DNA from 3 places in the Variovorax sp. 278MFTsu5.1 genome. Region 2 is predicted to be linked to each of the others. Evidence: predicted binding sites of a transcription regulator. Region 2 holds the regulator's gene; each other region holds the start of a gene.
What was found. The regulator sigma-54, encoded in region 2, starts transcription at its own class of promoters, with help from an activator protein. The targets are predictions, from matches to a motif close to TGGCANGNAANCTGCTTT.

Region 1: the regulator sigma-54 is predicted to act here: its motif matches at 1,881-1,898, upstream of ABL844_RS25980 (urease subunit gamma).
Region 3: the regulator sigma-54 is predicted to act here: its motif matches at 1,469-1,486, upstream of ABL844_RS02150 (ammonium transporter).

Annotation. Positions count from the first base shown of each region.
Region 1 is NZ_CP157622.1:5,603,020-5,606,290, reverse strand. Features, by position in the region: gene ureC (urease subunit alpha) at 1-544, opposite strand, end outside; gene ABL844_RS25990 (urease subunit beta) at 544-849, opposite strand; gene ABL844_RS25985 (HupE/UreJ family protein) at 860-1,459, opposite strand; gene ABL844_RS25980 (urease subunit gamma) at 1,498-1,800, opposite strand; gene ABL844_RS25975 (ATP-binding protein) at 1,905-3,271, shown strand, end outside.
Region 2 is NZ_CP157622.1:696,764-700,034, reverse strand. Features, by position in the region: gene ABL844_RS03080 (phospholipase D family protein) at 1-1,178, opposite strand, end outside; gene rpoN (RNA polymerase factor sigma-54) at 1,189-2,787, opposite strand; gene lptB (LPS export ABC transporter ATP-binding protein) at 2,809-3,271, opposite strand, start outside.
Region 3 is NZ_CP157622.1:483,695-486,965, forward strand. Features, by position in the region: gene ABL844_RS02145 (hypothetical protein) at 1-169, opposite strand, end outside; gene ABL844_RS02150 (ammonium transporter) at 193-1,449, opposite strand; gene ABL844_RS02155 (sulfite exporter TauE/SafE family protein) at 1,803-2,561, shown strand; gene chrA (chromate efflux transporter) at 2,582-3,271, shown strand, end outside.

The DNA.
Region 1 (3,271 bases), 1.9 Mb from region 2:
TGTGCCAGGGGCCGGGCGTGGAGGTGGTGGCGAAGGTGCCGGTGGCGGGGCCGGTGCCGCCGCCGAGCATGGTGGTCACGCCGGAGGAGAGCGCCTCCTCGATCTGCTGCGGGCAGATGAAGTGGATGTGGCTGTCGATGCCGCCCGCGGTGACGATGTTGCCCTCGCAGCTGATGATCTCGGTGCCCGGGCCGATGACGATGTCCACGCCCGGTTGCACGTCGGGGTTGCCGGCCTTGCCGATGGCGGCGATGCGGCCGTCCTTCAGGCCGATGTCGGCCTTCACGATGCCCCAGTGGTCGAGGATGAGCGCGTTGGTCAGCACCGTGTCGACAGCGCCCTGCGCCCGGGTGCGCTGCGATTGCGCCATGCCGTCGCGGATCGTCTTGCCGCCGCCGAACTTCACCTCTTCGCCGTAGCCGCCGGCGCGAAGCGTGTAGTCGGCCTCGACCTCGATGACCAGCTCGGTGTCCGCGAGACGGATGCGGTCGCCCACCGTGGGGCCGAAGATTTCGGCGTAGGCACGCCTTGAGATGGTCGCCATCAGAGCTTTCCTTGAACCAGGCCGCGAAAGCCGTAGACGATGCGATCGCCCGAAAAGTCGACCAGCTCGACCGTGCGCTGCTGGCCCGGCTCGAAGCGCACGGCGGCGCCCGAGGCGATGTTCAGCCGCATGCCGCGCGCGGCCTCGCGGTCGAAGCCGAGCGCGCCGTTGGTCTCGGCGAAGTGATAGTGCGAGCCGACCTGGATCGGCCGGTCGGCGGTGTTCTGCACCACCAGCGTGAGGGTGCGGCGGCCGGGGTTGAGCGTGTGCTCGCCCTCGTCGGTGAAGAGTTCTCCGGGGATCATGCCGGCCGCCTCAGATGGCCTGCGCCAGCAGCGTTGCGCCCAGGCCGACGACCGCGGCGCCGGCCACACGCGGCAGCCATGCGTTGGCGTTGCGCAGCGCCCAGCCGACTGCGATGCCGGCGGCGTGCAGCAGCACGGTCGCGCAGACCATGCCGGCCAGCGTGAGGGCGGCGCCTTGCTCGCTCGCCAGCTCGTAGCCGTGCGCCACGCCGTGGAAGACGGCGAACACGCCCACCACCACCATCGCCGCCACGGCCGGCAGGCGCACGCGCGTGACCACCAGCAGGCCCAGCACCAGCAGCGAGGCCGCGATCATCGGCTCGACCGCCGGCAGCTGCACGCCGGCCAGCCCCGCCAGCGCGCCCGCGAGCAGCATGCCGGCGAAGGCCAGCGGCGCCCAGAGCAGGTCGGGCCAGGCGCGGCGCGCGGCCAGCGCGCTCCACAGGCCGACCGCGATCATCGCCGCGAGGTGGTCGGCGCCGGTCAGCGGGTGCATGAAGCCGGTGACGAAGCCGTGGTGCAGGCCGCCGTCGACACCGGTGTGGGCGCTGGCGGCCAAGGGCAGCAGGAGGGCGATCAGGGCAAGGGTCTTGGAGGTGCTGTGGCGCATGGAAAAGTCCTTCTGTTCTTTCTCTTGTTCTTCGAATGTCAGACGATGGGCTGATGGACGGTGACCAGCTTGGTGCCGTCGGGGAAGGTCGCTTCGACCTGGATGTCGGGAATCATCTCGGCGATGCCGTCCATCACGTCGGCGCGGGTGAGCACGCTGCGCCCCTCGCTCATGAGTTCGGCGACGCTCTTGCCGTCGCGCGCGCCTTCCATGACGGCGGCGGAAATCAGGGCGACGGCTTCGGGGTAGTTGAGCTTGAGGCCGCGGGCCTTGCGGCGTTCGGCCAGGAGTGCCGCGGTGAAGATCAGCAGCTTGTCTTTTTCGCGCGGGGTCAGTTCCATGGGATCGGCATCGGGTGACGGGAGGAGGCGGCCATTATGGGCAAGCCGGCTTGTTTGCAACAGTCGTGCCTTGTCCGCCAAAAGCCGTATGGATGGCACGGAAGATGCACCGAAACGGTGTGAACCCTGAAGCCACGACCGCCACCCCCGACGATGCCCCGCAGCGCATCGTCAAGGTGCGGCGCGACTACAACAGCTGGGTGGCCAGCGAGACGCTGGAGGACTACGCGCTGCGCTACACGCCGCAGCGCTTCCGCAAATGGTCCGAATGGCGGGTGGCCAACACGGCGTTCGGGGCGGCGTCGTTCCTGATCCTGGAGGCGGTGGGCGCCACGCTGCTGGTGCAGTACGGCTTCGCCAATGCCTTCTGGGCGATCCTGGCGACCGGGCTCATCATTTTTCTGGCGGGCGTGCCGATCAGCGTGTACGCGGCGCGCTACGGCGTGGACATGGACCTGCTCACGCGTGGCGCCGGCTTCGGCTACATCGGCTCCACGCTCACCTCGCTGATCTACGCGAGCTTCACCTTCATCTTCTTCGCGCTGGAGGCGGCGGTGATGGCCTATGCGCTGGAGCTGGCGCTGGGCATTCCGCCGGTCTGGGGCTACCTGGTGTGCGCGCTGGTGGTGATTCCGCTGGTCACGCACGGGGTGTCGGCCATCAGCCGGCTGCAGCTGTGGACCCAGCCGCTGTGGCTGCTGATGCTGGTGGTGCCCTTCGCGTATGTGCTCGTGCGCGATCCTGGTGCGTTCGCGGGCATCGCGCACTACAACGGCGTGCGCTCGGGCACGAAGGGCTTCGATCTGCACCTGTTTGGCGCAGCCCTCACGGTGGGCATCGCGCTCATCACCCAGATGGGTGAGCAGGCCGACTACCTGCGCTTCATGCCCGCGCGCACGGCGGCCACCGCGCGGCGCTGGTGGGCCGGGGTGCTGGCCGGCGGCCCGGGCTGGGTGGTGCTGGGCGTGCTCAAGATGCTGGGCGGCGCGCTGCTGGCCTACCTGGCGCTCACGCACATGGTGCCGGCCGACCGGGCGGTCGACCCCAACCAGATGTACCTGGCGGCCTACGAGTACGTGTTTCCGCACTACGGTTGGGCGGTGGCGGCCACGGCGCTGTTCGTGGTGATCTCGCAGCTCAAGATCAACGTGACCAACGCCTATGCGGGCTCGCTGGCCTGGAGCAACTTCTTCTCGCGCGTGGCGCACAGCCACCCGGGGCGGGTGGTGTGGGTGGTGTTCAACGCGCTCATCGCCTTCATGCTGATGGAGATGAACGTGTTCGAGGCGCTGGGCGACGTGCTGGGCCTGTTCGCCAACATCGCCATCGCCTGGATGATGGCGGTGGTGGCCGACCTGGTCATCAACAAGCCGCTGGGCCTGTCGCCGCCGGGCATCGAGTTCAAGCGCGCGCACCTGTGGGACATCAACCCGGTGGGCGTGGGTGCGATGGCGCTGGCCTCGGGGCTGTC
Region 2 (3,271 bases):
TCGGGCCGGTAGCGGCGGTAGGCGGTGTGCACCAGCGGCTCATCGGTGGCGGCCAGCGAGTTGGTGACCACGCTGATCTTCACGTTGCGCCCGCGGATCTCGCGCATCACGTCGAGCCCCGAGGCGCCCGGGATCAGGTAGGGCGAGACGATGGTCACTTCCGAGCGGGCGCGGCGCATCTGCTCGACCACGTTGTAGCGCACGCTGTCGACGTCCAGCAGCGGCACGCCGCCGTAGGAGGCCGTCTTGCCGATCACGCGCTCGGGCGAATCGGCATAAGCCTCGGCGGTGGTCCAGATCAGGCCGAGCTTGCCGGCGTCCAGGTCTTCGGCCATCGGGCTGTAGCCGAGCAGGTCGTTGGGCGCGGGCTTCGGCGGCAGGGGCGTGGTGTCGGGGCCGGTGGCCAGTTCGAAGCGCTTCTGCAGTTCCTCGCGCGGCAGGTCGCTGGCCACCACGGACTGGATCGGCCGCACGTAGACGCTGTTCCAGTACTGGTCGAACAGGCTGCCCAGGCGCGGGACCAGCGCGCCGGTGACGAAGGTGTCGAGGTCGATGAAGTTCTCGCCCGAGGTGCGCCTGAAGTACTGGTTGCCGATGTTGCGCCCGCCCGCCACCGCCATCGCGCCATCGGCGATGAACAGCTTGTTGTGCATGCGGCGGTTGACGCGGCTGAAATCGAAGAGCGAGGCGGTGAAGCGCTTCAGCAGGCTGCCGCGGCCGGCCGGGAAGGGGTTGAACAGGCGCAGCTCCACGTTGGGCGTGGCAGCCAGGCCAAGCAGCAGCTCGTCCTCGCCGGAGGTGTAGAGGTCGTCCATCAAGAGCCGCACGCGCACGCCGCGCTGGGCGGCGTCGCGCAGGGTGCGCAGCAGGTAGCGGCCGGTCTCGTCGTTCTCTATCTGGTAGTACTGCACGTCGAGCGTGCGCTGCGCGCGGCGCGCGAGCTGGATGCGCGTGTCGAAGGCGAAATCGCCGCCGGGCATCAGGCGGAAGCCGCTGAGGTCGGGGTCGGGCTGGGAGGCCAGCGCGATCTTGCCCAGGGCGGTGTCGGCCGAGACGGCGATGGTCTTGGTGGGCGGGCGCGGGGCCTCGTCGGGCAGGGTGGCGCAGCCGGCGAACAGCAGCACCGCCGCCATGGCGAAGACCCAATGCCCGGCGCGCGACATCAGGCCATGGCTCATCGGCTTCTTTCTAGAGTGCCTTGCGCAGGTTGGCAGGGGCGATGCGCAATGCTTCGCGGTACTTGGCGACGGTGCGGCGCGCGCACTCGATGCCCTGCTCCTTCAGCATCTCGGAGATCTGGCTGTCCGACAGCGGCTTCTTCACGCTCTCCGAGCCGACGAACTGCTTGATGAGCGCGCGCACCGCGGTGCTCGACGCGTTGCCGCCGGTCTCGGTGCCCAGCGCCGAGCCGAAGAAGTACTTGAGCTCGACCGTGCCGAAGGGCGTGGCCATGTACTTGGCGGTGGTCACGCGCGAGATGGTGGACTCGTGCAGGCCCAGCTCGTCGGCGATCTCGCGCAGCACCAGCGGGCGCATGGCGAGCTCGCCGTGCACGAAGTAGCTCTTCTGCCGTTCGACGATGGCGTTGCTCACGCGCAGGATGGTGTCGAAGCGCTGCTGGATGTTCTTGATGAACCAGCGCGCCTCCTGCAGCCGCTGCGACAGCGCCTGGCTGCCCTCGCCCTTGTGCGACTTGAGCGCGCCGGCGTAGATGTCGTGCACGCGCAGCCGCGGCATCACGTCGGGGTTGAGCATGACGCGGAACTTCACGTTGGTGCCGCGCCCGGTCTTGGTGACGATCACGTCGGGAATGACGACGTTGCGTTCCACGTCGACGAAGCTGCGGCCCGGCTTGGGCTCCAGCCGCGCGATGACCTGCAGCGCCGAGCGCACCAGCTCCTCGCTGCTGCGGGTGAGCGTGGCCAGGCGCTTGAAGTCGCGGCGCGCGAGCAGCTCCATGGGCTGCTTGCAGATGGCCAGCGCGGTCTTGCGGACCAGCTCCTCTTCCTCGGTCTCGTCGTCGCTCGCCATGGCGCGCAGCTGGATGCTCAGGCACTCCCCGAGGTCGCGCGCGCCGACGCCGGCGGGCTCCAGGCTCTGCAGCAGGCCGAGCGCCACCTGGAAGTGGTGCACGAGGTCGTCGAACTCGTCGTTGTCGTCACCGGCCAGGCCCGAGGCCAGCGCGGGCAGCGAGTCTTCGAGGTAGCCGTCGTCGTTGAGCGATTCGATGAGAAAGCGCAGCGCGGCGCTGTCGCTCTCGTTGAGCCGCAGGCTCAGCGCCTGGCGGTGCAAAAAGGACTGCAGCGACTCCTGGCTGCGCGCGAGCTCGGTGGCATCGGCGCGCTCGTCGTCGCCGGCGTTGTTCTGGCGCGCGGGCGCGTCGCCGCCCCATTCGCTGTCGTCGGGCGCCATGTCGACGGTGCCGTCGCCTTCCCAGTCGGGCTCGCGCTCGGCGACTTCGGCGGCGGGGCCGTCGGAGTCGGCGGCCGCGGTGCTTTCCGTGGACGAACTGGTGGTGCTGCTGCTCGCGGCCGAGGGGGTGAAGTCGCTCTCGCCTTCGCCTTCACCGCCGTCGTCGCGGGGGACCGGCGCGTCGGCTGTGTCGAGCCCGAATTCCTCGCGCACCGCTTCTTCGGCTGTGCGCTCGAGGAACGGGTTCTCGTCGAGCATCTGCTCCACCTCCTGGCTCAGCTCGAGCGTGGAGAGCTGCAGCAGCCTGATTGACTGCTGCAGCTGCGGCGTGAGCGCCAGATGCTGCGAAACGCGAAGGGACAGCCCTTGCTTCATGATGGAAACCGCCCCCGCGCCTTACATGCGGAAGTGCTCGCCCAGGTACACCCTGCGTACCTCGGCGTTGTCGACGATCTCCGAAGGCGTGCCTTGTGCCAGCACGTGCCCGTCGCTGATGATGAATGCGTGGTCGCAGATGCCCAGCGTCTCGCGCACGTTGTGGTCGGTGATGAGCACGCCGATGCCGCGCTCCTTCAGGAAGCTGATGATGCGCTGGATCTCGATCACCGCGATCGGGTCGATGCCGGCGAAGGGCTCGTCCAGCAGGATGAAGCGCGGCTGCGTGGCCAGCGCGCGCGCGATCTCGACGCGGCGGCGCTCGCCGCCCGACAGCGCCAGCGCGGGCGAATCGCGCAGGTGGTCTACGCGCAGGTCGGCCAGCAGGTCGCTCAGGCGCTCCTCGATGTGCTCCTTCGACAGCGGCACCATCTTGCCCTTCGCGTCGGGCTCGCTCTGCAGCTCGAGCACGGCGCGCACGTTT
Region 3 (3,271 bases), 210 kb from region 2:
CCTTGGTGTCGGCGGCGTGCGCGCGCGTCATGCGCACGATCTCGGCGGCGTACTCGGCATTGGTCGCCATCCATTCGGTGTCGGTCACGCGGCCGTGCTTTCGCCGCAGCGCCACGTGGAGGCGGGCGGCGAGGGCGATGCGTTCGCTTTCGGACATGGATGGGGACATGGCTTGTTTCCTCCGGCGGTGGGTCAACTGCTCCCGAGATGTTCCCTGTGCTGTGCAAGATCGAGGCCCAGCTGCTCGCTGTCGGCATCGACGCGCAGGCCGACGATGACGTGCACCAGGAACAGCACCACCGCCGTGCCCGCCGCACTGAAGATGGCCACGCTGCCGACCGCGATCGCCTGCGTCAGCACGTCGCCGGTGGCGCCCGAGATGCGTGCGTCGGCGAACACGCCCGTCAGCAGCGCACCCACGATGCCGCCGATGCCGTGCACGCCGAACACGTCGAGCGAGTCGTCCGCCCCCAGCAGGTGCTTCAGGCCGGTGGCGCCCCAATAGCAGGCCAGCCCCGCGATGGCGCCGATGGCCAGCGCGGCCGGCGGCGTGACGAAGCCGGCCGCCGGCGTGATGGCCACCAGCCCGGCCACGAGGCCCGAGCACAGGCCCAGCAGCGAGGGGCTGCGCCGCACGATCCATTCGCCGAGCATCCAGCTCATGGCGCCGGCGGCCGCCGCGATGTGCGTGACCAGCATCGCCAGCCCCGCGCGGCCGTCGGCCGCCACCGCCGAGCCGGCATTGAAGCCGAACCAGCCCACCCACAGCAGGCCGGCGCCGGTCATGGTGAAGGCCAGGTTGTAGGGCTCGAAGGCCTCGCGGCCGTAGCCCTTGCGCGAGCCGAGGGCGTAGGCGCACACGAGCCCGGCGATGCCGGCGTTGACGTGCACCACCGAGCCGCCCGCGAAGTCGAGCGCGCCCATCTGCGCGAGCCAGCCGCCCGGCTCCCAAACCCAGTGCGCGACGGGTGCGTAGACCAGCACGCTCCACAGCAGCGCGAACCAAAGGATCGCCGAGAAGCGCATGCGCTCGACGAAGGCGCCGAGCACCAGCGCCGTGGTGATGATCGCGAAGGTCAGCTGGAACATCGCGTAGACCGACTCGGGCACGTTGGGCGCCACGTGGCTCACCGCGAGCTGGCCGGCCTCCTTCAGGTAGTCGAAGCCCGAGAACCAGAAGCGCCCGGAGCCGCCGAGCCAGGGCCAGCCCTCGGTGAAAGCCAGCGAATAGCCCACCGCGAACCAGGTCAGCGAGACCGTCGAGGCGATCGCCACCACCGCGGCCATGGTGGCCAGCACGTTCTTGCGGCGCACCATGCCCGCGTAGAAGAGAGCGATGCCGGGCAGCGTCATCAGCAGCACCAGCGCGGTCGAGGTCATCATCCATGCGGTGTCTGCCGCGTTGATGGAGGCTTGCGGTGCCAGGGCCATGGTCGCTTTCTTCTTCATGTGGTGGACTCAGGCGCCCCGTGCACAAGTCGTGCCACGTCGTTAACTATCAGAAACACTTTGGTTTGCAAATCGGGCTTCCCGCGTAAGGCAAAGCGGGTAATTCCCTATGCACTGAGGCGGTGCGTGCCCCTAAAGTCTGCGCACTCGCGAACGGGCCCTGCTCGTGTGCCGAGGGTCCGAGGAGACAAACCCCCAAGCAACAATAAAAATTCTTCAAAGGCTCCGTACGAGATGCCTGTCCAAGCTTGAAAGGCGCCGCTGGTCGGCGCCTTTTTTATTTGTGCGGGGCTTGGGCATCGGCCATTCCAGCTACTTTTTCGATAGCACCGGGGTGAGACAATCCGGGCCCTATGGAAATGCTGGTGGTCACGGGCGCCTCTGCGCTCGCGGGTTTTGTCGATTCGATCGTGGGCGGAGGCGGCCTGATCCTGGTGCCTGCGCTGTTCGCCGTGTTCCCGGGCGCACCGCCCGCGACCCTGCTGGGCACCAACAAGAGCGCGTCCATCTGGGGCACGGCCGCCGCCGCGGCCCAGTTCAGCCAGCGGGTGCAGATGCGCTGGGGCGCGCTGTGGCCGGCCGCGCTGCTCGGCTTTGCCGGCTCGATGCTGGGCGCCTGGGGCGTCACCATGTTTCCGGGCGACTTCCTGCGCAAGGCGCTGCCGCTCATCCTGCTGGGCGTGCTGCTGTACACGCTGGCGCGCAAGGACATGGGCCGCATGCACGCGCCGCGCTTCTCGGGCAGGGCGGAGACGCTGGCGGCCTGCACCATCGGCCTGTCGATCGGGCTGTACGACGGCTTCTTCGGGCCGGGTGCGGGCAGCTTCCTGGTGTTCCTCTTCGTGCGCTGGATGGGCTACGACTTCCTCAACGCCTCGGCTTCGGCCAAGATCATCAACACGCTGACCAACGCCGCCGCGCTGATTTTGCTGGCGGCCAAGGGCCACGTCTGGTGGCACTACGGGCTGGTGATGGCTGTGGCCAACGTGGCCGGCAGCGTGCTGGGCACGCGGGTTGCACTGAAGCACGGCGCGGGCTTCGTGCGGGTGGTGTTCATCGTGGTGGTGAGCGCGCTGATACTGAAGACCGCCTACGACGCATTCCTGAAATAGCGCAACACGAAAGTCGCCCGATGTCCTCTCCCCAAGATCCCGTCGAGCGGCCCGTTCCCGTCAGCTTCTGGCAGGCCTTCGGCTACTGGCTCAAGCTGGGCTTCATCAGCTTCGGCGGGCCGGCCGGGCAGATCGCGCTGATGCACCAGGAGCTGGTGGAGCGCAGGCGCTGGATCTCGGAGAAGCGATTCCTCCACGCCCTCAACTACTGCATGCTGCTGCCCGGCCCCGAGGCCCAGCAGCTCGCCACCTACATCGGCTGGCTCATGCATCGCACCTGGGGCGGCATCGCGGCGGGGGCGCTGTTCGTGCTGCCCTCGCTCTTCATCCTGATCGCGCTGTCGTGGGTCTACATGGCCTACGGGCAGGTGCCGGCGGTGGCGGGGCTGCTGTACGGCGTGAAGCCTGCCGTGACGGCCATCGTGCTGTTCGCGGCCTGGCGCATCGGCTCGCGGGTGCTGAAGAACGCATGGCTGTGGGCGATCGCGGCGGCGGCCTTCGCGGCGATCTTCGCGCTGAGCGTGCCCTTTCCGCTGATCGTGCTGGCGGCCGCAGCCATCGGCTATTTCGGCAGCCGGGTGGCGCCGGAGCGCTTCGCGCCCGGCGGCGGGCATGGCGCGGCGGTGGCTTCCGCCGGCCCGGCGCTCATCGACGACGACACCCCCACGCCCGCGCACGCGCGCTTCGGCTGGGGCCGCTTCTGGCGCGTG